One region of the Mycobacterium venezuelense genome, then DNA from elsewhere that is predicted to be linked to it. Evidence: predicted binding sites of a transcription regulator. Region 1 holds the regulator's gene; each other region holds the start of a gene.
The links. The regulator LexA, encoded in region 1, represses DNA repair genes until DNA is damaged. The targets are predictions, from matches to a motif close to CGAACANNTGTTCG.

Region 1 (10,457 bases):
GGTCCTGGAGCAGACGCTGCAGTACACCAAGGAACGCAAGGCGTTCGGCAAGCCGATCGGAAGCTTCCAGAACAGCAGGTTCCTGCTGGCCGAGCTGGCGACCGAGGCGACCGTGGTCCGCATGATGGTCGACGAGTTCATCCGGCTGCATCTGACCGACGAGCTGACGGTCGAACAGGCCGCGATGGCCAAGTGGTACTCCACCGAGAAGCAGGTGGAGCTCATCGACCGCTGCCTGCAGCTGCACGGGGGATACGGCTACATGCGCGAGTACCCGGTGGCTCGGGCCTACCTCGATGCCCGGGTGCAGACCATCTACGGCGGCACCACTGAGATCATGAAGGAGATCATCGGGCGCAGCCTCGGGGTTTAGGCGTCAAAATTCCCCGCGAAGCCGGGTCTTGGGGCCCTATGACGCAGGTTTCGCGGGTTTTTTGGCCTAGTACGGCCATGTCCCTTGGTTATCGTCTCGTACTGACGCAAAGTTGTCGGGCGGGATGTTTTCAGGTGAACCCTGTGTGGGGAACTTTGCCGAATGAGCGGAGGGTGCATGACGAGGCCGGGTGCGAGGCTGAACACGGCCGTTCGGCGGATGACAGTCGGCGTGCTTGCGGTGGGGCTCGCGGGTCTGTTGGCGCCGACCGCGTCGGCAACCCCGGAATCGGACGCCGACGCCGCAATCACCTCCGCCTGGGATGTGAGCGGCGGTGACGGTGGCCCGCTTGGTGCCCGCCAAGGTGGCGTCTACGCCGTCGGGCCGGGCTTCGGTCAGAACTTCGCCGCAGGCAAGATGTTCTTCACGCCCGATACGGGCGCGCATTACGTGCAAGGCGCGATCCTGGAGAAATACGAGTCGCTGGGCGGCCCGGCCGATGGTGATCTCGGGTTTCCCACGATCGACGAGGGCGCGGGCCGCGCACCCGACAGCCGGAACTCAACATTCAGCGCGGCCGACAAGCCGGTGATCTTCTGGACCCCCGCCACCGGTGCGAGGGTCGTGCGCGGCGCCATCAACGCCGCATGGGACAAACTCGGCGGGTCGGCCGGCGTACTCGGCGTACCTGCCGAGGACGAAACGTACGACGGTGATGTCGTCTCCCAGAAGTTCACGGCCGGCGAGCTGTCATGGAACCGTAAGACCAAGGCGTTCACCACCGTTCCGCCGGAATTGGTCGATCAGCTGGCGGGCCTGCAGGTGCCCGACGATCCGACGTCGGCGATCGATGCGGCGCGGCGGGCCGCAGGCGGAGCGCTCGGTCCGCTCGGCGCCAAGGACGGTGACCAGTATCCGATCGGCAACGCGGGCGGTCTCGGCCAGAACTTCGCCGGCGGCAAGATCTTCTACAGTCCCGAAACCGGTGCCAACGTCGTGACGGGCCAGGTGCTGGAGAAGTACGAGAGCGTCGGCGGCCCGCAGGGCGATCTTGGCTTCCCGACGAGCAGCGAGACCGAAGGCGGGCTCGGACCGAACAGCCGGGTCAGCACGTTCGCCGCTGCGGACAAGCCGGTGATCTTCTGGACGCCCGACTACGGCGCGGTGATCGTCCGCGGCGCCATGAACGCTGCTTGGGAGAAGCTCGGGGGAGCGACCGGCACACTGGGCGCGCCGATGGCCGATCAGACCGAGGACGGCAGTGTCGTGACACAGCGGTTCAGCGGTGGCGCGATCTCGTGGGACCGCTCGGACAACACGTTCACGACCGAGCCGCCCAATCTCGCAACTGAACTGGCCGGGCTCGAGATCCCCGGCCTGACGCAATCGCCGCAAGCCGGCAGCCCGCAGGCGTCCGATGACAACGAGTCGAAGCCGTTCTCGTGGCAGTGGAACTGGTGGTGGCTGCTCGCACTGATCCCGGTTCTGTTGCTCGCCGGGCTGATCGTCGGCGCCGCACTGTGGCATCGGCGCCGCGACCGTGACGACGACGGCTTCGACCACGACCCGTTCGGCGACGATCACTACGACGACGACGATCGCTATCCGGGACGCGACTACGACGAAGGTCGTTATGAGTCGTCGCACTACGACGAGAGTCGCTTCGCGGACGACACCTATGCCGACGACAGGGGTGGGGATCGCACCAGCCCGTATCAGCCGACGGCGGACTACCAGGGTGCCGAAACCCCGACATCGCGGTTGGTCGCCGAGCCCTACCGCGACACGGCTACCGGCGAATCCCCGTTCGACGGGCCCACCGACGCGTCGATGCCGGTGAGTCAGTGGGCGGCGCCCGGCGGTTTCGGATCGCGTGAAGACGATGAGGACGAACTGCCGGAAGAATCGGCTGAGCTCGTCGACACCCATAGCGACGAAGAGGACTTCGACGAGGACGAGTACGACGACCGCGACGAATTCGTCGATGGTGACGAGCTCGACGAGGACGAGGATCTCGAGGACATCGGCGATCTCGATGAGCAGGATCGGCTCGACGACGAGGCGGACTTCGACGACGAGGACGACCTCGACGAAGTGGGAGACCTCCAGCGGGAGGATCAGAATCTGCGTCCCGCGCCGGGGATCCCGAGCAGCCTGATCGCGGGCGTGCCCGCCGCTGCGGCGTTCAGTGCCAACGACGACCAGGACGACATCGACACCGCGCCGACACGTGTGGTGACAGAAGCCGATCTCCGTAGCAGCGGGCCGCCCAGTGGTCGGCATGCCGCGATCGAACTCGATGAACCGGTGCCAAGCGCCACCGCCATTCATCTGCCGCTCGACGACCCGCAGCGGGCGCCCCAGGGCTATCCGATAAAAGCGGATACGAAATCGGGCTTGTACTGGTCGCCGGACAGCAGCCAGTATGACGACGCGATCGCTGAGATCTGGTTCGCGAGTGAGGAGTTCGCACGTACGAACGGCTTTGTACGCGCCGACTGAGTGAGCCTGGGCCGTCGCTCAGATCTTGCGGATGACCGTGACGACCTTGCCGAGCACGGCTGCGTCGTTGCCCGGGATCGGGTCGTACGCCGGGTTGTGCGGCATGAGCCAGACCTGACCGCGGGTGCGCTTGAAGGTCTTGACGGTTGCTTCGCCGTCGATCATGGCCGCGACGATGTCGCCGTTGTCGGCGACGTTCTGCTGACGTACCACGACCCAGTCGCCGTCGCAGATGGCCGCGTCGACCATCGAATCGCCGACGACCTTGAGTAGGAACAACGAGCCTTCGCCGACGAGTTCGCGAGGCAGTGGGAAGACATCTTCGACGGCTTCCTCGGCCAGAATCGGCCCGCCTGCGGCAATGCGGCCGAGGACGGGCACGAACGTGGGTTCGGGCAGTGAATCTGACCCGGCCACGTCGGTGGACACCAATGGGGTCGCCGGATCGTCGGCGGCTCGAACGTCGACCGCACGGGGGCGGTTGGGGTCGCGACGCAGATAACCTTTGCGCTCCAGGGTGCGCAACTGGTGAGCGACCGACGAGGTTGATGTCAGACCGACGGCATCGCCGATCTCACGGATGCTCGGCGGGTAGCCGCGACTGGTGACCGACGCGCGGATGACCTCGAGAATGGTGCGCTGGCGCTCGGTGAGGCCGCCGTCGACCGCGCGAGGACGACCGGCGCCCTCGGTCCCGGCCGGGCTGTCGGTGCTGCCGTCCGTGATGTCGCTGCTGTCGTCGCTCATGGCGCCGAATGTAGTCGCCTGACGCAAGATAATCAAACATGTGTTCGACGCGTGTCGGGCATGTCGCCTGCCGGCGGGCTGCCGTCGGTTGCCCGGCCGAACTTGTCGGTACCCCGCTCTATCGTTTGGCAACAGTTCGATCACACGTTCTACTAATCGAACATGTGAGCGACTATATTCGAACACAGGAGCGAATACGCCGGACCGAAAGGCAGACAGATGGCCATCCTCGAGATCCCCACCGAACGCCGTGACAGTGCTTTCCGCGCCGCTGTCGAGCCCATGCCGCGCCGGTACCGCGTGCGGGCCAACGCTCACCGCCCGGTTTCGGGGCCGCGCCCGGAGCGCCCGAATGGAGCGGCACTGCGGCATCGCGGAACCGGAGTGCTGATGTCGCGGGCCTCGCATCGCCGGCGTCCCATCACCCCCATCACGACGGTCATGCTCGCGCTCGTCGCGGCGGGGATCACGGTGTGGCTCGGCCTGGTGGCGCAGTTGGGCGGCGTGATGGGGCCTGCCGAGTCGGTACCCAGCGAGCTGGCGGTGGTTCAGGTTCAGTCGGGTGAGACGTTGCAGCACGTGGCCCGGCGCGTCGCGCCTGACGCTCCGGTCGGCCAGGTGGTGCAGCAGATTCGCGATCTCAACCAACTCGAGTCGGCTGCAGTCGAGGCCGGTCAGACCCTCATCGCCCCAATTGGCTGAGCTGAGAGATGAGCGATGAAACGTCCTGGCGGGCAAGCGCACTGACTTTTGGTGCCGCGACGTACGCACCATTGGACCCGGCGGTGACCTATCCGAAAGTCGCGCGGGTACGCTCAAGGGCGCTCGAACTAGTTGTCTGGCGGCGTGACGAAGGAGCGGTGATGCACTGTCCGTTCTGCCGTCACCCTGACTCCCGAGTGGTGGATTCCCGGGAGACCGATGAAGGCCAGGCAATCCGCCGTCGCCGGTCCTGCCCGGAATGTGGCCGCCGGTTCACCACGGTCGAGACGGCCGTGTTGGCCGTGGTCAAGCGAAGCGGCGTCAGCGAGCCGTTCAGCCGGGAGAAGGTCATCCGGGGCGTGCGGCGGGCCTGCCAAGGGCGGCAAGTCGACGACGACGCATTGAACGTGCTGGCGCAGAAGGTCGAAGACGCCGTGCGCGGGCTGGGCACCCCGGAGATCCCGAGTCACGAGGTCGGGCTGGCAATCCTGGGGCCGTTACGTGAGCTCGATGAAGTGGCCTACCTGCGGTTCGCATCGGTCTACCGGTCGTTCTCGTCGGCCGAGGATTTCGAGCGCGAGATCGAGGCGTTGCGGGCGCACCGCAGCTAGCGGCGGCTCAATCGAGCTGCGTGGTGCCGTCGTTGGCCACCCGACCGGCTACGCGTACCCATCCTTCGGGGCTCCATCGAGTTTCGATCACTGAACCTTTGCCCTGGATGATCGTGAGGTCACGGCTCAAGTAGTCGGTCATGCGAACGGCCGCCGAGCCGGTGGCTTCGTCTTCGGGAATGCCGAGATTGGCAGCGAACACCCGCGACCGAAGGACGCCCTCTTCCCGGTCGACCCAGGTCCACAGGTAGTGCTCGACATCGTCGGCATAGTCGTCGGGCTCCGCGGCGAACAGCTCGTCGGTGGAGGGCAGGTCGTGAATGGCGACCTCGGGCGCCCATTCCGAGCGTGCACTGATGGCGGCGACGTCGTCGTCGTAGGAGACCTGCACGATCCCCGCCGGAACCTGCAGGGTGTGGATCGGTGTACCGATGTCGCGCAGCCACCACGATGCGCCGACCGTGGGATGTCCCGCGAACGGTATCTCGGCGGCCGGGGTGTAGATGTGCGCATGCGCCGACGTGCCGCCCGGCTGCGGTAGATCGATGAATATCGTTTCGCTATAACCCAATTCGGTGGCGATCCGCTGGCGATCCGTGGGTGTCACCGTGCTGTTGTCCACTACGCCGAGTGGATTGCCGAATTTGCCGTCAGAATCGGTGAACACACGCAACACGGTCACGTCGATGGCCATAGACCGATGCTACGTCGTGATGACCCTCCGGCAGGGGCGCCCCACGAAGGTCAGGTCGCGCTGCGCTCGTCGCCGCCCATCGCTTCAAGCACTGCCACCTGCGTGTCGAGCGGGCCGCTGATCGTGGATTCGCTGAGCCCCGTGCGCAGCAGGCTGCGAAGCATCTCCTGGTCGTAGACGGCCGGTTCGGTGGAGTCGATGAAGCGCTCGACCACCTCGACGAACCGATCGGGATCGTCGTGGAACGGGAAATGCCCGGACCCCTTGAAGATCTCCAACTGGGAACCGGGCATTGCCGCGTGTGCCATCCGGGCGTGGCTGACGGGGATCACGGAATCGGATTCGCCCCAGATCAACTGCACGGGAACGGATTCGGTCAGGTAACAGCGATCCAGCATGGTAACCACCTGGCCGCGCCAGTCGACCACCGCGCGCAGCGTGCGGGCGAACGCCGAGGACGCCGTCGGCTCGGGTAGATCGGCCAGTATGCGCAACATGTCCGGGATGTCGCGGCCTACGCCGGTCGATCCGAACACGGTCCCGACAGCGCGTCCGAAAACCTGAAGTGCCGGCAGCATCAGCGGCAGGCGCAGCAGCGCGAGGGCTTCACTGCCCATCGGCAGCGACGCGATCCGCAGGGCCACGTTGACGTCCTTGGTGACCCCGCCGGCACCGACCAAAATCAAGCGGTCGACCAACTGAGGGAACTGGTAGGCGAATTGCATTGCGACGCCGCCCCCGAGCGAATGGCCGACCACGGTCACCCGGTCGATGTCGAGCACGCTCAGCAAATCCCGCATGCCGTTTGCGTAAGCCGCGACGGAGTAGTCGGCTCGCGGCTTGTCCGAGCGTCCGTGCCCGAGGAGGTCGGGGGCGATCACGGTGAACCGCTGAGCCAGCGTGGACTGCACCGTATGCCACGTCGTCGAGTTGTCACCGATGCCGTGGATCAACAGGATCGCCGGGCCCGATCCCGCGGTCCGAAAGGCGCGACGGTAGCCGTGGATCGTGCGGAACTCGAGTGTCGGCGTGACCTCTCGCACGGTCCGCAGGTTGGGTTTGCGTTCGGTCATGTTCGCCAACCTCGATGTCGGCCCGGCTCCGGGCTGCTGTCAGTGGTTGTCGCCATGTGGGAATCCGTCTCCGAACCCTTCAGAATGTCCGTCCCGGTACTTGTCTTCCTTGAACTTCTCGCCGGCCTGCTGGGCGAGGAACTTCTCGAACTCCGCGCCCAGCTCGTCACCGCTGGGCAGTTCCTCGTCGCGTGCCAGCAGAGACCGATTCTCCTGTGCGGCAACGAAAGCATCGTACTGTCGCTCCAGTGCGGTCACCACTTGAGCGACTTCGGCGCTGGCCTCGACCTGCTCGTTGATCTTGGAGTACACGTCGGCGCCCGCCTCGGAGAGTGCGGCCAGCGGCAACTGCAGCGAACCCGTCCTGGACACCTCGGCCAGGAGGGCCTCGGCGGCGGGCGGATATGCCGTCTGCGCAAGATAGTGCGGAACGTGCACCGTGAAACCGACCACCTCGTGCCCGTGCTGGGCCATGCGGAACTCCAGAAGGTTGGACACGCTGGCCGGAACCTGCACCTCGCCGACCCATGGGGTGTGGTCGGAGATGAGCTCCTTGTTGTTGGCGTGTGCGGTCAACGTGACCGGTCTGGTGTGCGGTACCGCCATGGGGATGGTGCCAAGGCCGATCACCTGACGTACGCCGAGCTGCTCGGCGAGCAGGCGCACGGCGGTGATGAATCGCTCCCAGCGCAGATCCGGTTCGAGGCCGGCGAGCAGAAGAAACGGCGTACCGACGCTGTCGTGCAGTGCGTACAGGTTGAGTTCGGGTTCTTCGTAGCCCGTGAAATGGTCGGTCTTGAACGTCATCAGCGGCCTGCGGGACCGGTAGTCGAGCAGTTCGTCGATGGCGAACGATGCCACCAGTTCGGTGTCGAGGGTGTTCTTGAGGTGTTCGGCGGCAAGCCGGATCGCGTGGCCGGCGTCGGAGAAGCCCTCCAACGCGTGGATGAGCACCGGCCCGCGACCATCTGTCGAGGTCAACTGCGGCGCCGGAAATTCCAGCTCGTACATCCCGCTCTGGTCGGGCTGGTAGTGCTGTTCGGGGTTATTGCTGCTATCGGCCATTTTCGTCTCGTCTCCTCGCCACGGCAGAGCGTTGCGTAAACCTCCTGCCGTGTCATCTAGTGTCGCGCATTCGCGTGGGACGGGCTCGCGCCGCCCCGCGTGTTGGTTCGAACGCGTGATCGTCGCACCGGCATTCCGGGCCGCCCGTGTCCCGGTCGGGCACTATCGATGGGTGTGGGTTGTTCGGGCTGCCGTGGTGGCGGCCGTGGTGGCCGTCGTCGCATCGGCGTGTAATGACTCGGAGCCGGCCCACGACAGCGCGCCGCCCGGAGTGCCCGATCCGCGGGTGGGCGCATTGTTCTTGGGCGGCGGTTCTTTGCACACCTGCACGGCTGCGGTCCTCGACAGCAGCTCGGGTGATCTGATCCTGACCGCGGCCCACTGCCTCGTGGACGGTGTCGAAACCGACTTCATCCCCGGATTCCGGCAAGGCGTCGACGACGCCTGGCGCGTGACTGCGGTCTATCTGGATCCGCGCTGGCTCGCCGACCAGGATCCGCAGACCGACTTCGCCATCGCGCGGGTCGTTCGCGACGGTGCCGCACCGGTTCAACAGCAGGCGGGTGGGGGTTTGACGCTCGGCGCGGCGCCGGCCGAGGGCAGTACGGTGACCGTGACCGGTTACCCGACCGGAACGGGCGGGGGTCCGCAGGTTTGCCGCGGCCCGACTTCGGTACGGCATCAAGGCTTCCCATCGTTGGCGTGCGCCGGTCTGGGGGACGGTTTCAGCGGCGCGCCCTGGGTTGTCGGATCGACGGTGACCGGACTCGTCGGTGGGCTCGACGGCGGCGGATGCGACGACGACGTGTCCTACTCACCGAGGTTCGACGACGGTATCGTCCGGCTGCTGCACCGTGCGGAAGCGGGCGGTGACGGCGACACCGTCCCGACCGTTCTTGGATCCGACTGCTAAGAGCGGAACTGGTTGAGTACCCGCAATTTGTTCATGACGTCCAGGGCGGCGACCTTGTAGGCCTCGGAGAACGTCGGGTAGTTGAACACGGCGTCGACCAGGTACTCGACCGTGCCGCCACAGCCCATCACCGCTTGGCCGATGTGCACCATCTCGGTGGCATTGGTACCGAAGATGTGCACGCCGAGCAGCCGCAGGTCCTCGGTGGACACCAGCAGCTTGAGCATGCCGTATGAGTCCCCGGCGATCTGGCCGCGCGCCAGCTCGCGGTATCGCGACACCCCGACCTCGTACGGGATCGAGTCTTTTGTGAGCTCCACCTCGGTCGCGCCGACGTAGGACACCTCGGGGATGGAGTAGATGCCGATCGGCTGGAGGTCCATCATGCCCTTGGTGGGCTCGCCGAACGCGTGGTAGGCGGCCAGCCTGCCCTGTTCCATCGAGGTCGCCGCGAGTGCCGGGAATCCGATCACGTCACCCACGGCGTAGATGTGGTCGACCTTGGTCTGGAAGTTGTCGTCGACGAACACTCGGCCCCGGTTGTCGGACTCGAGCCCCGCGTTGGTGAGGTCGAGGTGGTCGGTTTGTCCTTGACGGCCTGCCGAGTACATGACGGTTTCGGCGGGGATCTGCTTACCGCTGGCCAGTGTGGTCACGGTGCCTGCCGATCCGACGTCGACGCCCGTGACCTCCTCGCCGAACCGGAACGTCACCGCGAGATCGCGCAGGTGGAACTTCAGGGCCTCCACGATCTCGGGGTCACAGAAGTCGAGCATGTTGCCGCGCTTCTCGACCACCGTCACCTTCGTGCCGAGCGCGGCGAACATCGAGGCGTACTCGATGCCGATGACCCCGGCGCCGACGACGACCATCGAGGCGGGCAGAGATTTGAGTTCGAGGATCTCGTCGGAGTCGAGGACGCGTTCGCCGTCGAACTCCACGCCGGCCGGACGCGCCGGCTTGGTGCCGGTGGCGATCACGACGTAGCGGCCGCGCACGGTGATCAGTTCGGCTCGGCTGGGATCCTCCACATGGACGGTGTGTTCGTCGACGAACCGGCCGTGCCCGGTGTAGAGCTCGACGCGGTTCCGCATCAGTTGTGACCGCACGACGTCGATCTCTTTGCCGATCACGTGTTGCGTCCGCGCGAGCAGGTCGGCCGGAGTGATCTTGTCCTTCACGCGGTAGCTGGCCCCGTACAGTTCGCGCTGGTTCATCCCGGTCAGATAGACCACGGCTTCGCGCAGCGTTTTCGATGGGATCGTTCCGGTGTTGACGCACACGCCGCCGAGCATCATGCCGCGCTCGATCACCGCGACGGATTTGCCGAGCTTGGCCGCCGCGATGGCGGCCCGCTGACCGCCGGGACCGGAACCGATGACGACGAGGTCGTACTCCTGCATCGAACCCATGGGAGTGTGTCTACGCCGGTTGCTCAGTTCTCGCACGCCGGCAACGCCAAATTGCGCGTGAACAATTGTTTCGTCCAGTTATCCCCAACATGGACTTCGTCCACAGGTCGCGGCCCGGCGCAGAGTTTGCGCTCGTCGCCGAGAACGCGGCGACGGTGCCGGATGCCACGTTGGGGCCATGACACCTTCACCCCACATCCCGGAGTTCGACGTCCGCAGCCCCGGTTCATTGATCGCTGCGGTACCTGCCGTGCTCGGCTTCGTCCCCGAGCAATCCCTCGTCCTGGTGAGCATCGACGATGGACAATTGGGATGCGTTATGCGCCTTGATCTTTCGCTGGTGCTGACGGAGGCTGTCGATCAGC
Region 2 (10,457 bases), on a different contig from region 1:
GCGCAGTGCCGCGGCGTGCACGTCGGGATCGGTGGCCTCACAGTGCCCGCCCAGTTGCAGCCACCGGCCGAACCGTGGATGCAGGGTGAGCAAGGTCTGTGTTCCGGTGTGGTCGAGGACGAGCGCCGAGGCGGTGATGTGTCCAGGCGCGCATTCCCGCATGCAGGCATCGGGCCGGGCAGCCAGAAACGACAACACCGCGTGGCGCAGTGAATCCTGCGTCGGATCGGTTGTCCGCCAATGCGTGAGCACATCGACGGCGGAGGCGTGCAGGCTCATCGGTACAGGAGCAGCCCTTCGGTGGGCACCGGGTCGCGCGGTGGCTGCTGTTCATCGGGGTAGCCGATCGCAATGGCGCCCAACGGCTCCCAGTCGCCGGGCAGATCCAGCTCGGCTCGGACCAGATCGCCTGCGAAGATCGTCGAGCCGATCCAGCAGCTACCCACGTCCCGTACCGCCAGGGCGACGAGCAGCGCCTGTACCGCCGCGCCGACCGCGACGGTGAACATCGTGTGCTCGGCTGCGGTGCGCGCGTCATCGGGATAGCTGTGTGCGCCATCCGGCACCAGGAAGGGGATCACCAGTTCGGGTGCGTCGTAGAGGATTTGGCCGCGACTGACCCGGCGTTCGACGGCGTCGGGCGCTCTGCCGTCCCCGGCGAGATCGGCTCGCCACCGGTCTTTCATGCGGTCCAGCAGCCGAGTACGCGTCGCCGTGTCCTGCACCCAGACGAAGCGCACCGGCCGGGTGTGATGCGGAGCCGGTGCGGTGAGTGCCTCACCGACGGCCGCTTCGATGAGTTCGTGCGGGACGGCTTCGCCGCTGAACCTGCGGACCGACCGGCGAAGCAGTTGAGCTTGGCTGCGGCCCAACTGGATTGCCTCGGCCGTGCCCAGCCAGAACAGATCGTCCTCACCCGCGCGCACCAGCGTGTGCGCAGTCGATCCGTCATCGGGCAGGCGTAGTCCGCGGACCACTGCCACCGGGATCGCGGTCAGCTTGCCCTTGACGAGGTCGGCCGCAGCCGCGATCTCGTCGGCCACCGCGACTTCGGTGACAAGTAATTCGTTGCCGTGCCGGTCGCGCGCGCCGGCGTAACCGTGCAGAACCGTCAAACCGGCTGCGCCGATTGCGAAGTCGGTCTGGCCGTTCCGCCAAGCCCGACCCATGGTGTCGGTGATCACTACGCCCACCGTCGTGCCGAGTCGGTCACGGATTCCGTCCCGCAGCGCCGCGGCGCTGCCGTCGGGGTCGACGGGTAGCAGGGCGAGTTCGGTGGAATCCACGTTCGAACCGTCGACACCGGCGGCCGCCTGGACAAGGCCGATGGCGTTCTCGGTGATCAGCGTGCGGCCCTTGCGGGCCAGCACGCGAAGGGCCTCGTCGTCGATGAGCTTGCGCCGCAGTGTATCCCGCTCCTCTGGGTCGGAGGGCGCGACGACGATGCGGCCTTCGCACTTCGACACGACCTTGCTTGTGACAACAAGCACATCGCCGTCTTGCAACCACGGCGCCGCGGCGGCGAGTGCGGCGGCCAGATCGTCGCCGGGACGGAACTCCGGCAGGTCGGGCACCGGCAGAATCTCGACGCGGTCGGCCGACCCGTGCTCGGCATTCACAGTGTCACTCCGGCGATGTCGAGCCCCGCCCGGACCATCTTGGCGGTGGTGGGGGGATCGGTCATCAACAGTGGTACGGCACGAACCTCAACGCCTTCGATCTCGGCATGGTCGCCCTCGTGTACCAGCCAGCCGTCCAGCAGTCCGGTGCCCGACTTCGCGCCGAACCAGCGGCCCACGCCTTCCGACGTGGACTCGACGCCGATGATCGACAAACACTCGTCGGCCATGCCGCGCAACGGTTTTCCGCCGATTATCGGCGAGTAGCCGATGACCGGGGCCGCGGTCGAGCGCAGCGCTCCCCGGATTCCGGGTATCTGCAGGATGGGGCCGACACTGACGACCGGATTGGACGGCGCCAGCAACACCACGTCGGCTTCGGCGATGGCCTGGGTTACGCCGGGCCCTGCGGTTGCCTGCTCGGCCCCGACGAACGCGAAGCTGTGCGACGGCACGTTGGCGCGGTAGCGCACCCACCATTCCTGGAAGTGGATGGCCCTCCGCTCGCCGTCGGCCGGGTCGGTGATCACGACGTGTGTCTCGCTGCGATCGTCGGTGACCGGCAGCAGTCGGGCCCCTGGTGACCAGCGCTTACACAGCGCCTCGGTCACCTGGGACAGGGGATAGCCCGCCCGCAGCATCTGACTGCGCACGAGGTGGGTGGCCAGGTCGCGGTCACCGAGGCCGAACCAGTCCGGTTGGACCCCGTAGGCCGCGAGTTCCTCTTTGGCGTGCCAGGTTTCGTTGCGATGCCCCCAGCCCCGTTCCGGGTCGATGCCGCCGCCGAGGGTGTACATGCAGGTGTCGAGGTCGGGGCAGATCCGGACGCCGTGCATCCAGGCGTCGTCGCCGACGTTCACGATCGCCGTGAGTTCGTGCTCGCCGGGGTTGCCAGGGTCGTCGGAGAAGCTTCCAAGGCGCAGCAGGTTCTGCACGCCCAGCAAAAACCGTGCGCCACCGACGCCGCCGACCAGAACGGTGATCTTCACAACGACCGACACTAGGCGTTGAGGTGCCGCGCACGGAAACGACGTCGTCACGGGCAGGACACGCCGAGGTTGCGACGCGCCGATTTGACATCACGGGATGGTATGAATTCCTGTTCCAGCGCTTGACCCCAGCAGCTAACACGTGTGTAATCACAGCAGTGTCATTTTTCGGTTGGTGACCGATTCCGGTGTCGCGGACCGTGATTCGATCATTTGTTCGAATGGAATGGCCGCACATCACAATAGTGGGCTCCACTGAGGGATCTACGAGACCGAGTGAGGAGGCGGGGGATATGTCTTATGAGAGCGGCGATTTCGATCGTGTGGTCCGGTTTGACGGCCGGCTACTCGGCTCGGTAGACAACGCACCGCACATCAACACCGGGCCGACACCGATGGGGGCAACCGGACGTCCCCAACTGAGTTTGGTGCCCGATGAAATTGATGTTGATCCGGCAACCGAAGATGACCAATGGCAGGAACGCGCGCTGTGCGCGCAGACTGATCCGGAGGCTTTCTTCCCGGAGAAGGGCGGGTCTACCCGCGAGGCCAAGCGCATCTGCCAGGGTTGCGAAGTTCGCGACGCCTGCCTGGAATACGCGCTTGCGCACGATGAGCGCTTCGGAATTTGGGGAGGTTTGTCAGAGCGGGAACGCCGGCGCCTCAAGCGCGGCATCATCTGAGCCGCAGCGTCACTCGTCGTCGATCGTTGGGTCGATGACCGAGGGTTCGACGCCAAGATAGGTGGCCACCTGGGCCACCAGGATTTCATGCAGTAGATCGGCCAGCTCATCGGATCCTTTGACCCGGCGCTCGATGGGCTTGCGGAACAACACGATTCGCGCCCGGGTCGAATTTCCCCTGACATCAACGCCGGCCGGTATCAGCCGGGCGAGCGCAATGGGACCGTCTGCGACCACCTCCGGTGGCCACTGCACACTGTCCGGATCTTTCGGGGACATCCGCGGAATCTCGTCGACTGCGACGTCGAGCGCGTTGACCCGAGCGGCCCACCGGCGCTCGATCGGCTCGTAGGCCTCCAGCACCGCCATGTCGAACCGTTCGGCCCGGCTGCGCCACCCGGGGACCGACCGCGGCAGCAGCGGACCGCGGATATCGCGGCCGCGCCGCGATCGCCAATGGTTCCGCTGGGCCACGGGCACGATCGTAACGGTTCGGGATCGGGCACCCCGCGGCTGCGCGTGTCCGGCAGCGTGCGGCGATCGTCCGAGATAATCTCTGGTGCGTGAATGTTCCCCGTCGCTGCTGCCGGCCCGGGTGCCCGCACTATGCCGTGGCGACGCTGACCTTCGTCTATTCGGACTCGACAGCTGTCGTCGGTCCACTGGCCACGGTCTCCGAACCGCATTCCTGGGACCTGTGCGTCGGGCATGCCAGCCGGATCACGGCGCCGCGCGGGTGGGAGCTCGTTCGCCATGCCGGCCCGCTGCCGACACATCCCGATGAAGACGATCTGGTGGCGCTCGCCGACGCGGTACGAGAGGGCCAGGCCGGCACCGTACCGCGCGGCGGTGTGGTTGCCGGGTTCTCCGATCCCGCCACCGGAGTCAGCGGTGGCGCGGTCATGGCACCGGCGGCGCGGCCGCCGGAATCGAACGGGCGGCGACGTGGCCACCTGCGGGTGTTGCCCGACCTCAATGACTAGAAGCCGGTCGGGCCAAGAGTAGTGAACGTGTTGTTGCCGCAAGACGGTTAGGCTGGCGCCAACGATCCCGTTTCACAAGGAGTTCTATGTCTCGGCCAGCAGCGGCTGTTCACAGTGTCATCAAGGCCTATGACGTCCGCGGCTTGGTCGGCACGGAGCTCGACGACGCCTTCGTCGCCGATGTCGGCGGCGCGTTTGCCCGCTTGGTCCGGGCCGAGGGCGCAGGACAGGTCGTAATCGGACACGACATGCGATCCAGTTCGCCATCGTTGTCCGCGGCGTTTGCCGAAGGCGTGACTTCCCAGGGGCTCGACGTCATCCGGATCGGACTTGCGTCCACCGATCAGCTCTATTTCGCCTCCGGCAAGTTGAACTGCCCGGGGGCGATGTTCACCGCGAGCCACAACCCGGCCGCCTACAACGGCATCAAGTTGTGCCGGGCCGGGGCCAAACCCGTCGGCAAGGACACCGGCCTGTCGGTGATCGCCGACGAGGTGATCAACGGAGTACCGGCCCACCACGGCGTGGCGGGCACCGTCACCGACCGCGATGTGCTGGCCGACTACGGCCAATTCCTCCGCTCGCTGGTCGATCTCAGTGAATTACGGCCGCTGCGCATCGCGGTCGACGCGGGCAACGGCATGGCCGGTCACACCACGCCCGCGGTGCTCGGTCCCATCCCCGGCGCCACCGTGCTGCCGCTGTTCTTCGAGTTGGACGGGACGTTCCCCAACCATGAGGCCAACCCGCTGGATCCGGCCAACCTGGTCGACCTGCAGGCCTACGTCCTGGAGACGGGTGCCGACATCGGTCTGGCGTTCGACGGCGACGCCGACCGCTGTTTCGTGGTCGACGAACTCGGCAGGCCGGTGTCGCCCTCGGCGGTCACCGCGCTCGTGGCCGCGCGTGAACTCACCCGCGAGATCGGCGCGACGGTCATCCACAACCTGATCACGTCGCGCGCGGTTCCCGAGTTGGTGGTCGAGCGCGGCGGCACGCCGGTGCGGTCGCGAGTCGGACATTCCTACATCAAGGGGCTCATGGCCGACACCGGTGCGATCTTCGGCGGGGAGCATTCGGCGCATTACTACTTCCGTGATTTCTGGGGTGCCGATTCCGGCATGCTCGCCGCACTTCACGTACTGGCCGCGCTCGGCGAACAAGAGCGACCGCTGTCGGAGATCATGGCCGACTATCAGCGATACGAGGCCTCCGGCGAAATCAACTTCACCGTCGCCGACGCCGCGGCGTGTGTGGACGCCGTGCTCAAGTCCTTCGGCTCCGGCATCCACTCGATCGACCATCTCGACGGCGTGACCGTCGATCTGGGCGGCGGCAGCTGGTTCAACCTGCGTACCTCCAACACCGAACCGCTGTTGAGACTCAACGTCGAGGCACGCACCACCGAGGACGTCGAGGCGATCGTGGACAAGGTCGCTACCCAGATCCGGACGGTGAGTGAGGTGGCGACGTGAACGCCGTCGACGCCACAGTGGATCTCGACGACGGCGACGGACTTCTCGCCGCCGACCGTAACGGTCTGCTGCGCGCGGCGGCCATGGCCGGTGCGCAGGTTCGCGCGACCGCCGCTGCGCTCTCGGAGGGGACGCTCGAACCGCTGCGGTCCGACCATCCACCGCGCACGGTGATCTGGGTGGCCGGCCGCGGTGTGGCCGAGACCGCGGGCGCGATGCTGGCTGCTGCACTCGGCGGGTCGGTGGCGACCCCGATCGTCGTCGCCGCCGAGACCCCGCCGTGGATCGGTGCGCTCGACGTGTTGATCGTCGCCGGCGACGATCCGGGCGATCCGGCAATGGTGAATGCCGCGGCCACCGGCGTCCGGCGGGGCGCCAGGGTGCTCGTGGTCGGGCCGTACGAGGGTCCGTTACGCGATGTGACGGCCGGACGGGCCGTTGCGCTGGCCCCGCGTCTATGGGTGCCCGACGAGTTCGGCTTGACGCGTTACCTGGCTGCCGGCCTGGCCGTCCTGCACGTGCTGGATGCGGGCATGCGCGTCGATCTCTCGGCGCTGGCCGACGAGCTCGACGCCGAGGCGCTGCGCAACAGTGCCGGACGCGAGCTGTTCACGAACCCCGCCAAGACGTTGGCGGAGCGGATGTCTGGGAGTGACGTCGTCCTGGCCGGCGACACCGCGGCGACGCTCGCGCTCGCCCGGCACGGATCGATCACGATGTTGCGGGTGGCGGGTGAAGTGGTGGCGGCCGCCGGCCTGGCCGACGTGTTGGCTGCCGAAGGCAGTGGTGCGGCCGGATCGACCGCTGAACGATCACTGTTCCACGACGAGCAGATCGACGGACCGCTGCCGCGCCGGATGCGCACGTTCGTGGTGAGCACCGACGTCGAACGACCGAATGTGGCGGCCCGGATCGCTGGTTTCGCCGACATCTCCGTTATCGGCGCCGAGGACGTTCCCGAATTGGCCGGAACGGCTCTGCCGGTAGGACGTCCGGAACAACAACTGGCGATCATGGCGGTCCGCTTGGAGATGACCGCCGTCTATTTGAAACTGGTTCGAGGTTAACGAAGTGCATCTGCTACGGGGAGCGGTGCGAACCTATGCGTGGGGTTCGCGGACTGCGATTGCCGATTTCACTGGAAGGCCAAGTCCCACAGTACATCCGGAGGCCGAGCTGTGGTTCGGTGCGCATCCGGGCGATCCGGCTTGGCTGCAGAACGAGCACGGCGAGCAGTCGCTGCTGGAAGCGGTGCACGACGATCCGGAGGGCCAACTCGGCCCCGCCACGATCGCCCGGTTCGGGGATGCGCTGCCGTTTCTCGTCAAGGTCTTGGCCGCCGACGAACCGTTGTCGCTGCAGGCCCATCCGAGTGCGCAGCAGGCCCAGGAGGGGTTCGAGCGCGAGGATCGGCTGGAGATCCCGATCTCTGCGCCAACCCGCAACTATCGCGATCGCAGCCACAAGCCCGAATTGCTGGTTGCGTTAGGGCAATTCCACGCGCTGGCGGGATTCCGCCCGGTGGAGCGCACTGTCGAGCTCATGCGGGCGCTGGCTGTATCGGACCTTGACCCGTTCATCAACCTGTTGTCGGGTCAGTCGGACGGCGACGGTTTGCGTGCGTTGTTCACCACCTGGATCACCGCCCCCCAGCCCGACCTTGACGTGCTCGTGCCCGCGGTACTCGACGGTGCCATCGAGTACATCCGTTCGGGCAAAAAGAAATTCGCCGCGGAAGCCAAGACCGTGCTGGAACTCGGCGAGCGATACCCGGGCGATGCCGGCGTGCTGGCCGCGTTGTTGCTCAATCGCGTCAGCCTGCAGGCGGGGGAGGGCCTGTACTTGCCTGCCGGCAATCTGCACGCCTATCTGCACGGCGTGGGGGTCGAGGTGATGGCCAACTCCGACAACGTGTTGCGCGGCGGACTCACACCCAAACACGTCGACGTGCCGGAACTTCTGCGGGTACTGGATTTCACCCCGACCCCCGAAGATCGACTGCGTCCCGAAATAGTCAGGGACGGCACCGAACTCATCTACCAGACGCCTGCGCCGGAGTTCGCGGTGTCGGTGCTGTGTGTCGAGGGTGACCAGCTCGGTCACGAAATCGATGCCCAGTCGCGGCATGACGGACCTCAGCTGTTGCTGTGCACCGAAGGCTCGGCAGTCGTTCACGGCAAGGGCAGCCGGCTGGCCCTGGCGCGGGGTGCGGCCGCGTGGGTGTCCGCTGACGACGGCCCGATCCGGCTGACCGCCGACGAGCCGACCAAATTGTTCCGGGTGACCGTCGGGATCTAGCCGGCTGCGGCTCAGAGCGCGGCGAGGATCTCGTCGTTCTGCTTGCCCGGCCCGCCGCGCTCGGCCAGGAAGGCTCGCATGTTGGTCCGGATCGCACGTCCGATCAGGCGCGGTGACGGTGCCAGATACAGGCTGTCGAGCAGGCTGGTTCGCCGTAGGAACCATTCCGCCAGAACAGGATCCGTCTCGGCCGCGCCGAGGAACTGATCGAAAAGTCCGTACATCGGCCGGTACCACCGCGGTTTGTCGCCTTCTGCGCCGTGCGCGATGTGGTCGGCGACGGCGTTCATGAGCCACACCGGATAGGTCGATCGCGCGGTGCTGTAGGCGAGGCGCCTGATGAGATTCTGCCTGCCGCTCGACAGCACGCTGCGTAGATTGCTGGCCTGCAGCGCCGTCATCGTCACGCCCTGGCCGTAGGTGGGGTTGAGGCTCGCAACCGCATCACCGAACGGGAAGATTCCGGCGGGCATCCGGTGCAATTTGTCGTAGCGCCGCCACTTGGCCACCGGATAGCGGTGGAAAGCCATCCCGCCCACCGGCTCACCCGCCCGGAGTGCCGTGCTGATGTGCGGCGGAACGGTCGTATCGGCTTGCGCGCAGATCCCGGCGAAGTCCTGCGGTGGCTCGGCCTTGGCGACTCCGAACGCGGTCACGGTCCAGATGCCGTCTTCGTGGAAGAGCATGCCCATGCCCAGGCCCTCGTCATGCGAGGCGCTCACCAGAACCATCTTCTCCGCGATCATCCCGTCGGGGATCCGCACCCGGTGCGACGCGTACGTCACGCCGATCTTCACGGAATCCTCGCGCGGACGCTCGAAGCCCCACTCCTCCAACCACACCGGCAGACGGCTGCCACGTCCGGATGCGTCGACGACGAGGTCGGCGGGCACGGTGTCACCGTTGTCGAGGAGCAGCCCCGTCACCCGTTCGGTGGCCGGGTCGAACTGCGGTTGAACCACCCCGTTCTGCACCACGGTGACATTCGGCAGCGCGAGGGTGCGTTTGCGTACTTGCCATTCCAGTTGTCCTCGGCTCGGGACGTATGCGGTGAAGTTGGACTCAAGGGTTTGGCCGGTGCCGAGCACGTGCCCGGCGGCGGTGAAGTGAATCGACTCGGGACGGTTCTCGACGACCGGCACACCGGCGTCGGCCATCTCGTCGAGAAGTCCGGGAAAGATCTTCTCGAGTTCCTGGGCGCCCCGCGCCATCAGGAGGTGGACGTGTTGACCCTGCGGTATGGCGCTGCGGTTGACCGGCTGATCGGGTAATTCGTCGCGTTCGTAGAGCGTCACTTGGTCGAAGTGGTCCGCCAACACGCGGGCTGCGCAGAGGCCGGCGATGCTGCCTCCGATGACGACGGCATCTCTGGAGGCGAGTTCTCGTGTCCTACTCATCGACCGCCACGGTAGTGGGAACATGACGTGAAGCGGGCACGAATGGGAGGCGATGCAACTTATGAACGGCAGATGGCGCACCAAGTCCGTCGAGCAGTCGATAGCTGACACCGATGAACCGTCGACCCGGCTGCGAAAGGATCTGAACTGGTGGGATCTGACCGTTTTCGGGGTATCCGTGGTGATCGGCGCGGGTATTTTCACGATCACCGCGTCGACCGCCGGCAACCTCACCGGACCGGCGATCTCTATCTCGTTCATCATTGCTGCGATCGCGTGCGGTCTCGCCGCCCTTTGTTATGCGGAATTCGCATCGACCGTGCCGGTGGCCGGCAGCGCCTACACGTTCTCCTACGCCACCTTCGGTGAGTTCGTCGCCTGGATCATCGGCTGGGATCTGATCCTCGAGTTCGCGGTCGCCGCGGCGGTCGTGGCCAAGGGCTGGTCGAGCTATCTGGGAACGGTGTTCGGGTTCGGCGGCGGCACCGCGCAGTTCGGGGGCTTGACGCTGGATTGGGGGGCGTTGTTGATCATCGCCTTCGTCACCTACCTGCTGGCGATGGGCACCAAACTGTCCGCGCGCTTCAGCCTGGCCATCACCATCATCAAGGTGTCGGTGGTGCTGCTCGTGGTCGTCGTCGGCGCGTTCTACATCAAGGCGGCCAATTACTCCCCGTTCATACCGCCCGGCGAGGGGGCGGCGGAAGGTGCCGGCGGTGCCGAGCAGTCACTGTTCTCGTTGATGACGGGCGCCGAGGGCAGTCACTACGGCTGGTACGGCGTGCTGGCCGGGGCTTCCATCGTGTTCTTCGCTTTCATCGGGTTCGACATCGTCGCCACCACGGCCGAGGAAACCCGAAACCCGCAACGTGATGTGCCGCGCGGCATCCTCGGCTCGCTGGCGATCGTCACTGTTCTCTACGTCGCGGTGGCGGTCGTGTTGTCCGGGATGGTGTCCTACCTCGACCTCAAGAGCGGCGACGGCTCCTCGGCCAATCTCGCCACGGCATTCG
Region 3 (10,457 bases), on a different contig from region 1:
CATCATGGTCGGGTCGAGTCGGCTGAGCGCGCCCCGGCGGATCTTCCTCGGATCCACCGCGGCGAAGATGCTGCGGGTGTTGGATGTGCCGATGGTTGTTGTGCCAAGGGACGAGTTGAAGGACGGCGAGGAGCGGCAATGACGGAATCCGCATCAGAGTCTGCGTCGCATCGCGAACTGGAGACCGCGGAGCAGTCTGCCGGGCTGGTCTCCAAAGGACTGGCATCGGGTAAGGTCGGCACGTTTTCGGGTGCCATCCTTGGCATCTCGTCGGTCGCGCCGGGCTACACCCTTACCGCCAGCATCGGCCTGATCGTCGCGGCCGTCGGCCTGAAGATGCCTGCGATCCTGATCGCGGGCTTCATCCCGATGTTCCTGACGGCATACGCCTACCGGGAGCTGAATTCTCGCGCCCCCGACTGCGGTGCCTCATTCACGTGGTCCACCAAGGCATTCGGGCCATACGTCGGGTGGATGTGCGGCTGGGGCATGGTGATGGCAACCATCATCGTGCTGTCCAACCTTGCCGCGATAGCCGTCGAGTTCTTCTATCTGTTCATCGCCAGGGTTACCAACAACCCGTCGATCGCCGACCTCGCCGGCAACAAGGCCGTCAACATCATCACGACTCTCGTGTTCCTGGCGATCGCGACCGCGATCGCGAGCCGGGGCATCACGACCAGCGAGCGCGTGCAATACGTGCTGGTCGGATTCCAGATGGTGGTGCTGTTGGCGTTCGCGATCATGGCGTTCGTCCATGTCGGCCGCGGTGATGCACCGGCCGGGCTGTCGTTCGACTTCGACTGGCTGAACCCGTTTACCGGACTTGCCTTGAGTGCCTTCGCGATCGGCGTGACGGGATCGATATTCGCGTTCTGGGGCTGGGATACCTGCCTGACCCTGGGGGAGGAGTCGAAGGATCCGACGAAGGTCCCGGGCCGCGCGGGGCTGTTGTGCGTGCTGTCGATTTTGGCGACCTATCTGCTCATCGCCGTCGCGGTGATGATGTACGCCGGGGTCGGCGAAGCCGACCTCGGGCTCGGCAATCCCGACAACGCCGACAACGTGTTCGCCGCACTGGCCGACCCGGTGCTTGGCACCGTGGCCGGGCCGCTGCTGTTCCTGGCCATCCTGGCCTCTTCGGTGGCCAGCCTGCAGACCACGTTCCTGCCTGCCGCGCGGGCGATGCTGGCGATGGGTGCCTACAAGGCCTTCCCGGCTCGGTTCGCCGAAGTCAGCCCGCGCTATCTGGTGCCCAGTTTCGCGACGATCACGGCCGGTGTGGTCACGGGCGTGTTCTACACCGTGGTGAGCGTGCTCTCGGAGAGCGCGCTGCTGGATACCATTGCGGCCCTTGGCATCATGATCTGCTGGTACTACGGCATCACCGCGTTCGCGTGTGTCTGGTACTTCCGCCGCGAGCTGTTCGCGAACGTCCACAACGTGGTGTTCAAGCTCGTGTTCCCGTTGCTCGGCGGCATCATGCTGGCTGCGGTGTTCGTGATCGCCATCGGCGAGAGCATGAACCCGGAGAACGGCAGCGGCGCCGCGATCGGCGGTATCGGCCTGGTGTTCTTCATGGGCTTCGGCATCCTGCTGCTCGGTGCCGTGCTCATGCTGATCTGGCGCTCACGCAGCCCGGAGTTCTTCCGCGGCGAGACGCTGCGGCATGACACCCCGTCACTCGTGGAGTAGGTGCGGCAACGCCGAGACCGACGAAATGGCTGCTACCGCAGAGGTTTTGCAGCCATTCCGTCGGCATCGAGGAGAAGTACTCAGAACGTCAGCTGGCGACTGCGTTCCCGATACCTGACTTGCCGTCGTTGTGGGCCAGGTTGAAGGGGTCGAGAATGTTCCACGCGGTGATGAAGAACTGCTGCTTGAGTTCGTCGCCCGCGACTTCCTGGTTGAGCAGGTCCGCGGCGATGTCCCACCCGTAGTACAGGAACGATCCCGGCGGAGTCGTCTTGATCAGCTCGTTGATGATGATCTGCCGGGCATCCCTGGCCTCATCGGTATCACCCAGCGCGGGAGCCAGGCTCGGCAGGATCTTGCTGATCGGAATGACGGCGTTGACCCACGGCACGATCTGGCTGCCGCGGTAGATCTGCTCGGTCGCTTCGCGAATGAACGGGTCGAATGCGTCGAGCGCTTCGGGCGTGAGGTCCATCAACGAATTGCGAAGTTCGATGATCTCGTCGGGGATATCCGTGGGTTCCGGCTCCTGGTCGTTAGGTCGTAGGGGGTTCCACGGTTGGGGATTCGCATCGGCCTGCGTCTCGACGGCAGCGGCCACCTTCGGCGAGCCGACCACGGTCGAACTAGCCGGCTCGGCAACCGGTTCGGTCTCAAGTGAGCTGTCCGGCTTGGGAGCGGCGGCCTGCTTGGGCGTGAACAGGTTCTTGAGTTTCGCGACCTGCTCGGCCTCGAACTCCTCGGCACTCGGCTTGGCGGCAGGCTTGGTCCCCGGCTTGGTCGTGGGTTTGGCCAGTGAGTCGGAGATCGACTTCGACACCGTGCTGACGGTCTTGGTGACCTGCTCGTTGAGCTTCTCTCCGGCCTTTTCGAGGTTGTCGTTGAGCTTCGACAACGGCTTGGGGCGGTCGGGCTTCGAACCCGACTTCGAATCCGACTTCGAATCAGTCTTGGAGCCCGCGTTGGCGGCCGGCTTCTTGGGCCCGGTGTTGGGGCTGGAACTGCTGCTGGAGGAGGTGTCCTTCGAGCCGCTGTCGGTGGATTCCGCGTGCGCGGTGCCTTGCCCCGCCGCGGCGATGGCCGCCCCGACACCCATCGCTACCGCAACACCGCCGACGTAGCCGATGTACTTCGTTGACGTCATCGCCGTCCTTTCACAGCCGATCCCCAGCCCAGAGGCATCGTAGGGGGTCGGTCCGGATCTGGCAGCGCGAGGGCGTCACACCCAGGTGCCGCCGTCGACGCGAAGCGTCACCCCGGTGATGTACGAGGCCCGGTCGCTCAGCAGCCATGCCGCGGCCTCGGCGACCTCGTCGGGCTGGGCAGCGCGGCCTAGCGGGGTTTCTGCGACGATCCGCTCGACGACGCCGGGGGTCACGTCCTCCCACTGCTGGATCATCTCGGTGAGGGTGGCGCCCGGCGCGATGGCGTTGACCCGGATGCCCTCGGGTCCATATGTGGCGGCCGCGGATTCGGTGAGGCTGTTGACGGCCCGCTTCATCGCTCCGTACGCCGGCAGTTCGGGGTTGCTGTGCAAACTGCCGACGCTCGAGGTGTTGACGATCGCACCGGTCTTTGCGGTGGCGCGGATCGCGGCGACCTCGGCGGCCATGGCCTGCCACACGCCTTTGAGGTTGACGGTGTAGACGTGGTCGAAGTCGGCCTCGGCCAACTCGTCGAGCGGTCCGGGCGGCTGGATCGTCGCTCCGTTGTTGAAGGCGATGTCGAGGCGGCCCCACAACTCGACGGTGTGCTGAACCGCGGCATCCACGCTGGCGCCGTCGGCGAGGTCGCACACCACGTAGTCCGCGGTGCCGCCGGCGTCCCGAATTTCCGCGGTGACCGTCTTGAGCTCCCGCTCGGTGCGGGCGGCGAGCAGCACGGTCGCGCCCTCACGTGCGAACAGCCGCGCAGCCGCCGCGCCGATGCCTCGCCCCGCGCCGGAGATGAACGCGACCTTGCCGGTGAGCATGCCGATGTGTGTTGTCTGAGTCATGAGACCGAGCGTGCTGGCGACCGCGCAGCGCATCCAGGTACCAGCGATACCTGGCTAGCGCCGCCGTCCTCCGGACAATGGAAGGCGTGGACAAGCGCGAGTTCGGGACGTTCCTGCGCAGCAGGCGCGAGCGGATCAGCCCCACCGACGTGGGTCTGCCGGTCGGCCCGCGTCGTCGCACCCCGGGGCTGCGCCGCGACGAGGTCGCGCATCTGGCCTTCATCTCCACCGAGTACTACACGCGGCTGGAGCAGGCTCGTGCTCCACACCCGTCGCGTGAAGTGCTTGCGGGATTGACGCGTGCGCTGAGACTGTCCGACGCCGAACGCGCCCACCTCTATGTGCTGGCCGGTGTCGAACCCGAAGCCCCGCCGGGCCCACCGCGCGCCGTCCGGCAGAGCATCCACGACCTGTTGCAGCGTCTGCCGCAGGCCGCCGCAATCGTGTTGTCCGCCACCTACGAGGTGATCGCCTGGAACGACTTGGCGTGTGCACTCATGGAGGACTTCTCGGCGCTGTCGCGTCGCGATCGCAACCTCGTGCGACGGGCGTTTGTCGGTCCCCGGCCGCCGGACGGGCAGCGGCTCTACGGCGTATCCGACGCCGACGAGTTCGGCCGCACATGCGCCCAGCACCTGCGGGCCACTGCGGCGCGCTATCCGGACGATCCCGAAACCGCTGAGCTTATCGCCGAATTGCGCGCCGGCAGTGAGGAATTCAGGCAGTTGTGGGACGCCCACGACGTGATCGCCCAACCCGCGTTGTGCAAGACGTTCGCACATCCCGTGGTCGGCCCGGTGGCCGTCAACTGCGATGTGCTCGACATCGCCGACCGGGACCAGCGGGTGGTGATCTACACCCCGGAGCCGGGCTCGCCGTCCGAGGAGGCCATGCGGCTGTTGGCGGTGCTCGGCACCCAACGCATGGATGTGCCGGGCTGAGTGGCCTCGAGCCAGTCGTCGAACTGTCGTCCTTCGTCGATCGCCCAACGCTGCGGCGATGACGCGTCGAGGTAGTGCTCCAACAGCTTTTCGGTTTCGGCGATGCCGCGCGTCGTGATCAACTCCCGCAGCGGGCCTGGGCGGGCCAGCGTGAGCTGACCGAGCCGGGCCCGGTCGGTCAAGCTCCGCAAGAGTGGCATGCCGGGATCGTCGCTGGGCGGATCGGTAGCGGCGCGCGCCGTGTAGGCGGCCAGGTGCCGCTCCCACTTCCGGGTTGCGGTGAGATCGTCGCCACCGTCGAAGCCGCTGCGGGCGAGAGGTTTCCGGGCGCGTCGGAACTCTTGTGAGACGGCAGCGCCCGCGCAGACGCGGTGCAGTTCTTCGAGGACTGTCTTCAGGCCTGCGGCACCGAGCATCACCATCGACGAGGGCACCGCTTCGAACACCACTGCCCGCAACTGCGGTAGTTGGCCGATCACGTTTCTGAGCATCGTCAGCAGTTCGAGATCGGGGCCGCCGATGTGAGCGTCGAGGTAGTAGCCGTTGAGTTCGATACCGCCCGCGACGTGGATCTCCAGTACCCGATCCAGTGGCAAGGCGGCGAGCACCTCGTCGACGGACTGGCGGCGGTTGCGCTGGTTGGTCAGCAGATTGTGCAGGTCGAGCAGGATGCCGCAGTCGGCACGTTCTGCGATCTCGGCGATGAACACCCCGTCAGGCAGCTCGCCGGGCCGCGGACGTAGATAGTTCACCCCCGTCTCGATGAGAAACGGTCGGGTGGAACAGTTTTGGTAACCGCGGATGTGCTCGACCGCAGCGTCGACCCCAGCCGGGGTTTGGGCAGGCGGCAGCAGAAATCCGGCGTCGAGATCGCGGCCCGCGTGCCGGACGCGATTGAACGACAGGTGCTCGCTCCAGTGCGGGGCGCCGAGACGCTGGGCGCACGCGGCGGTCAGCGCGAGCCCCTGCGGATCGGGTGCTTCGCAGCCGCCGACGGGAAATCCCACGCCGTGCACCAGCGTGGGACGGTCACGGCTTTCGACCCACCTGAAGGCGGGCTCACTTATGTCCCAGCCTTTTTCGTCGCACGGGTGCCACATGGTCTGCGGCTCGACCTCGACCACGTCGATCAGGTGGGCGATGTCGTCCCACACCAGATCCAGCCCGGTGGTGGCGATGACGCCGACGCCGAGGTCGGGGCCGCGACATGACGGCTTCATCCCATGTTGGGTGAGGCGAAGCCCTCTTCGTCGACGACGAAGTCGGCGAACGTCTGCCACTGCAGGTCCAATCCGGAGTGGCAGCCGGGGCAACCTGCCTTGCCGAGCACCTCGGCCTGGGCCTTCTGGAACTTCTTGAGATCGAACAGCACCGAGTCGGGGGCGCTGATCCGGATCCGGTCGCGCGGCGGCAGGGGCTGGGGATTCAATTCGGCCATGATGATGCCTTTCTCGCTGGTCACCGGGCTATCCGGATAGGACGACGGTAGGAACAGCCGATGCTCAAGATCGCGCGTAGTCGACTACTTGATTTCCGCACGAAGTGGCCATGTCGAACGTGTGTTCGATAGACTGGTGCGGTGGGTTGGCACAACGGGCCGCCGAGCTGGACCGAGATGGAGCGCGTACTTACCGGCAAGCCGCGTCGCTCCGGCCTGCCGCTGGAAGACCAAGCCGGTGACGGCGGAGACAGCCCGGCCTGGTCGCGTAAGCGGGGCGCCTATGAGCCGCCCGAGCGGTCCCGATCACGGGGATCGGCGATCCCTTACGCCGAACTGCACGCGCATTCGGCCTACAGCTTCCTCGACGGGGCAAGCACGCCGGAGGAGCTCGTCGAGGAGGCGGCCCGGCTCAACCTGCGGGCCATCGCGCTGACCGACCATGACGGGCTCTACGGCGTGGTGCGCTTCGCCGAGGCGGCCAGGGAGCTCGACGTGGCCACGGTGTTCGGCGCCGAGTTGTCGCTGAGTAACGTCGCGCGCACCGAAGAGCCCGATCCGCCCGGGCCGCACCTGCTGGTGCTGGCCCGCGGTCCGGAAGGGTATCGTCGGCTGTCGCGCGAAATCGCCAAGGCGCATCTGGCCGGGGGCGAAAAAGGCAAGCCCCGCTACGACTTCGATGCGTTGACCGAGGCCGCAGGCGGGCACTGGCACATCCTCACCGGATGCCGCAAAGGACATGTCCGCCAGGCGCTTTCGCAAGGCGGCCCGGAAACGGCGAGCAAGGCGCTCGCCGATCTGGTCGATCGGTTCGGGGCTGACCGGGTCAGTGTCGAACTCACCCACCACGGGCAGCCATGCGACGACGAGCGCAACGCCGCACTGGCCGATCTCGCGCCCCGTTTCGGCCTCGATGTCGTCGCCACCACCGGCGCGCATTTCGCGGCGCCCGATCGCGGCCGGCTGGCCATGGCCATGGCTGCGATCCGGGCCAGGAATTCGATGGACTCCGCGGCGGGGTGGCTGGCCCCGCTCGGCGGAGCGCACCTGCGGTCGGGGGAGGAGATGGCGCAGCTGTTCGGTCCTGGCATCGTCTCCGCCGCAGCTGATCTCGGCGAGCAGTGCGCGTTCGGCCTGGCCCTCATCGCCCCGCAGCTGCCGCCGTTCGATGTGCCTGCCGGGCACACCGAGGACAGTTGGTTGCGCCATCTCGTCATGGCGGGTGCGGCTGAGCGCTATGGGCCGCCGGAGCGGGCTCCCAAGGCGTACGCGCAGATCGAGCACGAGTTGAGGATCATCGAGCAGCTGGAGTTTCCCGGCTACTTCCTGGTGGTGCACGACATCACGCGGTTCTGCCGGGACAACCACATCCTGTGTCAGGGCAGGGGATCGGCGGCCAACTCGGCGGTCTGTTACGCACTCAAGGTCACCAACGTCGACCCGATCGCCAACGAGCTACTGTTCGAGCGGTTCTTGTCTCCGGCTCGCGACGGGCCGCCCGACATCGACATCGACATCGAATCGGACTTGCGCGAGAACGTCATCCAGTACGTCTACGAGCGTTACGGCCGCGACTACGCGGCCCAGGTCGCCAACGTCATCACCTATCGCGGCCGCAGTGCGGTCCGCGACATGGCCCGCGCGCTGGGATTTTCGCAAGGGCAGCAGGACGCCTGGAGTAAACAGCTCAGCCGGTGGAACGGGCTTCCCGATTCGCCGGATGTCGCCGAGATCCCCGAGCCGGTGATCGACCTCGCCACGCAGATCGCCAACCTGCCCCGCCACATGGGCATCCACTCGGGCGGCATGGTGATCTGTGACCGTCCCATCGCCGACGTGTGTCCGGTGGAGTGGGCGCGGATGGAAAACCGCAGTGTACTGCAGTGGGACAAAGATGACTGTGCGGCAATAGGTTTGGTGAAGTTCGACCTGCTCGGGCTCGGCATGCTCTCGGCGCTGCACTACGCCATCGATCTGCTCGACGAGCACAAGGGCATCAAAGTCGACCTGGCCAAACTGGACCTGTCCGAGCCCGCGGTCTACGAGATGCTGCAGAAGGCCGACTCGGTCGGGGTGTTCCAGGTGGAGTCCCGGGCGCAGATGGCCACCCTGCCGCGGCTCAAACCCCGCGAGTTCTACGACCTGGTGGTCGAGGTGGCGCTGATTCGCCCCGGGCCCATCCAGGGTGGTTCGGTGCACCCTTATATCAAGCGCCGCAACGGTTTGGAGCGCGTCACCTACGAGCATCCGTCGATGGAGCCCGCGCTGAAGAAGACGCTTGGCGTGCCGCTGTTCCAGGAGCAGCTCATGCAGCTGGCGGTCGATTGCGCGGGTTTCACCGCGGCCGAGGCCGATCAGCTGCGCCGGGCAATGGGCTCCAAACGTTCGACCCAGAAGATGCGCAGGCTGCGCGGCCGGTTCTACGACGGTATGCGCGACCGGCACGGCATCACCGGCGAGGTGGCCGACCGGATCTACGAGAAGCTGGAAGCATTCGCCAATTTCGGCTTCCCCGAAAGTCATTCGCTGAGCTTCGCGTCGCTGGTGTTCTACTCGTCGTGGTTCAAGCTGCACCACCCCGCAGCGTTCTGCGCCGCGTTGTTGCGCGCACAGCCGATGGGGTTCTACTCGCCGCAGTCGCTGGTCGCCGATGCCCGGCGGCACGGCGTGACAGTGCACGGGCCCGACGTCAACGCCAGCCTGGCCTACGCCACCCTGGAGAACCACGGTATGGACGTGCGGCTGGGGCTTGGCAGTGTCCGCCACATCGGTGACGATCTGGCTCAGCGCATGGTCGACGAACGAAAGGCCAACGGGCAGTTCGCAACCCTGCTCGATCTGACCGGCCGGGTGCAGCTGTCCGTCCCGCAGACCGAGGCGCTGGCCACCGCGGGTGCGCTGGGGTGTTTCGGGATCACCCGTCGGGAAGCGTTGTGGGCCGCGGGCGCGGCCGCCACGCAACGCCCGGACCGGCTGCCGGGGGTGGGGTCGTCATCGCACATCCCGGCCTTACCCGGGATGAGCGCGCTCGAACTGGCCGCGTCCGACGTGTGGGCCACCGGCATATCCCCGGACAGCTATCCCACCGAGTTCCTGCGCGCCGACCTCGACGAGTTGGGCGTGATACCCGCGGACAAGTTGCTGGAGGTCGCCGACGGCACCCGAATCCTGATCGCCGGTGCGGTAACTCACCGGCAGCGGCCCGCGACAGCGCAGGGCGTGACGTTCGTGAACCTGGAGGACGAGACCGGCATGGTCAACGTGCTGTGCGCGCCGGGGGTGTGGGCGCGCCACCGCAAACTGGCCCAGACGGCGGCGGCTCTGTTGGTGCGCGGCATCGTGCAGAACGCGACCGGTGCGGTCACCGTCGTCGCCGACCGGATGGAGCCGCTCAGGTTGCGGGTGGGTTCACGGTCTCGCGACTTCCGGTGAACCCGGCCTTGCTGTCCTCCAGGCCCGTCCGCAGCAACGACCACGCGAGGCGGCGGGCTTCCGTGGCCCGCTCGTGCAGCAGACGCTGAACGGCGGGAATGGGATTCGACTCCGGCTTGCGCCCATCGACCACGTTGGCATGGATTTCCTCGGCGACGCCGATCGCCATGAGGACGGCCTCGTTGACGCGGTCCAAGGCGTGATGCAAGCGGTCGTCCTGGCTGAGCAGGTGCGCGTTGTCGAGCTCGACCGAGACATCCGTGACGACGTGGCTGATCTGCTCGAAGATGACGTTCATCGCCTTCTCGCGCTCATCGCGGTCGTCGAGGTGCAGGCAGCGGGCACCCTCGCTCCACAGCGTGGCCAGCATCCGCGTATGCGCGCCCACGCTGCGCGACACCTCGATCATCGCCTGCTTCTGCAACTGCTCAAGGAGATGGCCGCGTTCGACGCGGGCGAGTTCCTGCTGCGCGGCAAGTTCAGCGCGGTGCAGCTTCTGCTGAGACTCCATCGCGGCCCGGTGCCATTTCTGGGTCAGCGCGAGCTCGAGTGCGGATCGTTCGTCGGCGGCGGCGAGCTCGCGGCGCAGGCGGTCGGCCGCGTCGGCAGCGTCCTGCCGGGCCTGGCGCGCGATGTTGAGGGTCTGCCACATCGTCACCATGACGACGACGAAGACGACCGCACCGAAGAACCATTCCGACTTGCTGCCGAGTTCGCCAGGCCCCAGGAAAATGAACCACGCAATGGCCATGCTGCCGACGACGCCGCAGACCAACCACCCGATACCGGGCAGGCCCTCGGCAGGACTGCGCTTGCTCGGGTGTTCGCGGTCGGGTGTCACGAGCGGTATCGGTTCGGTGCGGTCACTCACCTCGTCGAGCTCCGAAGATTCGGCGGCCCTTGTCGATTCAGTAACTCCGGTCATCTGACCTCCCATCGACCGAGCCTCCCACGG

Region 2: cofD (2-phospho-L-lactate transferase) is a predicted target of LexA. The motif match lies at 2,815-2,828, and genes of this name have one in related genera.
Region 3: ACRCUN_RS04305 (error-prone DNA polymerase) is a predicted target of LexA. The motif match lies at 6,185-6,198, and genes of this name have one in related genera.

The regions. Positions count from the first base shown of each region.
Region 1 covers NZ_JBONDW010000007.1:147,711-158,167, forward strand. Annotated here, with positions in the region: gene ACRCUN_RS13705 (acyl-CoA dehydrogenase family protein) at 1-373, shown strand, start outside; gene ACRCUN_RS13710 (LGFP repeat-containing protein) at 551-2,875, shown strand; gene lexA (transcriptional repressor LexA) at 2,894-3,622, opposite strand; gene ACRCUN_RS13720 (LysM peptidoglycan-binding domain-containing protein) at 3,842-4,324, shown strand; gene nrdR (transcriptional regulator NrdR) at 4,486-4,935, shown strand; gene ACRCUN_RS13730 (PhzF family protein) at 4,943-5,629, opposite strand; gene ACRCUN_RS13735 (alpha/beta fold hydrolase) at 5,680-6,702, opposite strand; gene ACRCUN_RS13740 (proteasome assembly chaperone family protein) at 6,742-7,767, opposite strand; gene ACRCUN_RS13745 (trypsin-like serine peptidase) at 7,883-8,680, shown strand; gene sthA (Si-specific NAD(P)(+) transhydrogenase) at 8,677-10,083, opposite strand; gene ACRCUN_RS13755 (DUF4192 domain-containing protein) at 10,271-10,457, shown strand, end outside.
Region 2 covers NZ_JBONDW010000002.1:71,235-81,691, reverse strand. Annotated here, with positions in the region: gene ACRCUN_RS03025 (NUDIX domain-containing protein) at 1-279, opposite strand, end outside; gene ACRCUN_RS03020 (coenzyme F420-0:L-glutamate ligase) at 276-1,619, opposite strand; gene cofD (2-phospho-L-lactate transferase) at 1,616-2,608, opposite strand; gene ACRCUN_RS03010 (WhiB family transcriptional regulator) at 2,902-3,291, shown strand; gene ACRCUN_RS03005 (metallopeptidase family protein) at 3,301-3,723, opposite strand; gene ACRCUN_RS03000 (DUF3499 domain-containing protein) at 3,855-4,274, shown strand; gene ACRCUN_RS02995 (phosphomannomutase/phosphoglucomutase) at 4,361-5,749, shown strand; gene ACRCUN_RS02990 (TobH protein) at 5,746-6,816, shown strand; gene manA (mannose-6-phosphate isomerase, class I) at 6,821-8,047, shown strand; gene ACRCUN_RS02980 (FAD-dependent oxidoreductase) at 8,059-9,444, opposite strand; gene ACRCUN_RS02975 (amino acid permease) at 9,506-10,457, shown strand, end outside.
Region 3 covers NZ_JBONDW010000002.1:327,617-338,073, reverse strand. Annotated here, with positions in the region: gene ACRCUN_RS04340 (universal stress protein) at 1-142, shown strand, start outside; gene ACRCUN_RS04335 (APC family permease) at 139-1,695, shown strand; gene ACRCUN_RS04330 (hypothetical protein) at 1,784-2,839, opposite strand; gene ACRCUN_RS04325 (SDR family NAD(P)-dependent oxidoreductase) at 2,915-3,691, opposite strand; gene ACRCUN_RS04320 (helix-turn-helix transcriptional regulator) at 3,778-4,632, shown strand; gene ACRCUN_RS04315 (MbnB/TglH/ChrH family RiPP precursor modification enzyme) at 4,545-5,852, opposite strand; gene ACRCUN_RS04310 (hypothetical protein) at 5,849-6,094, opposite strand; gene ACRCUN_RS04305 (error-prone DNA polymerase) at 6,212-9,502, shown strand; gene ACRCUN_RS04300 (hypothetical protein) at 9,462-10,427, opposite strand.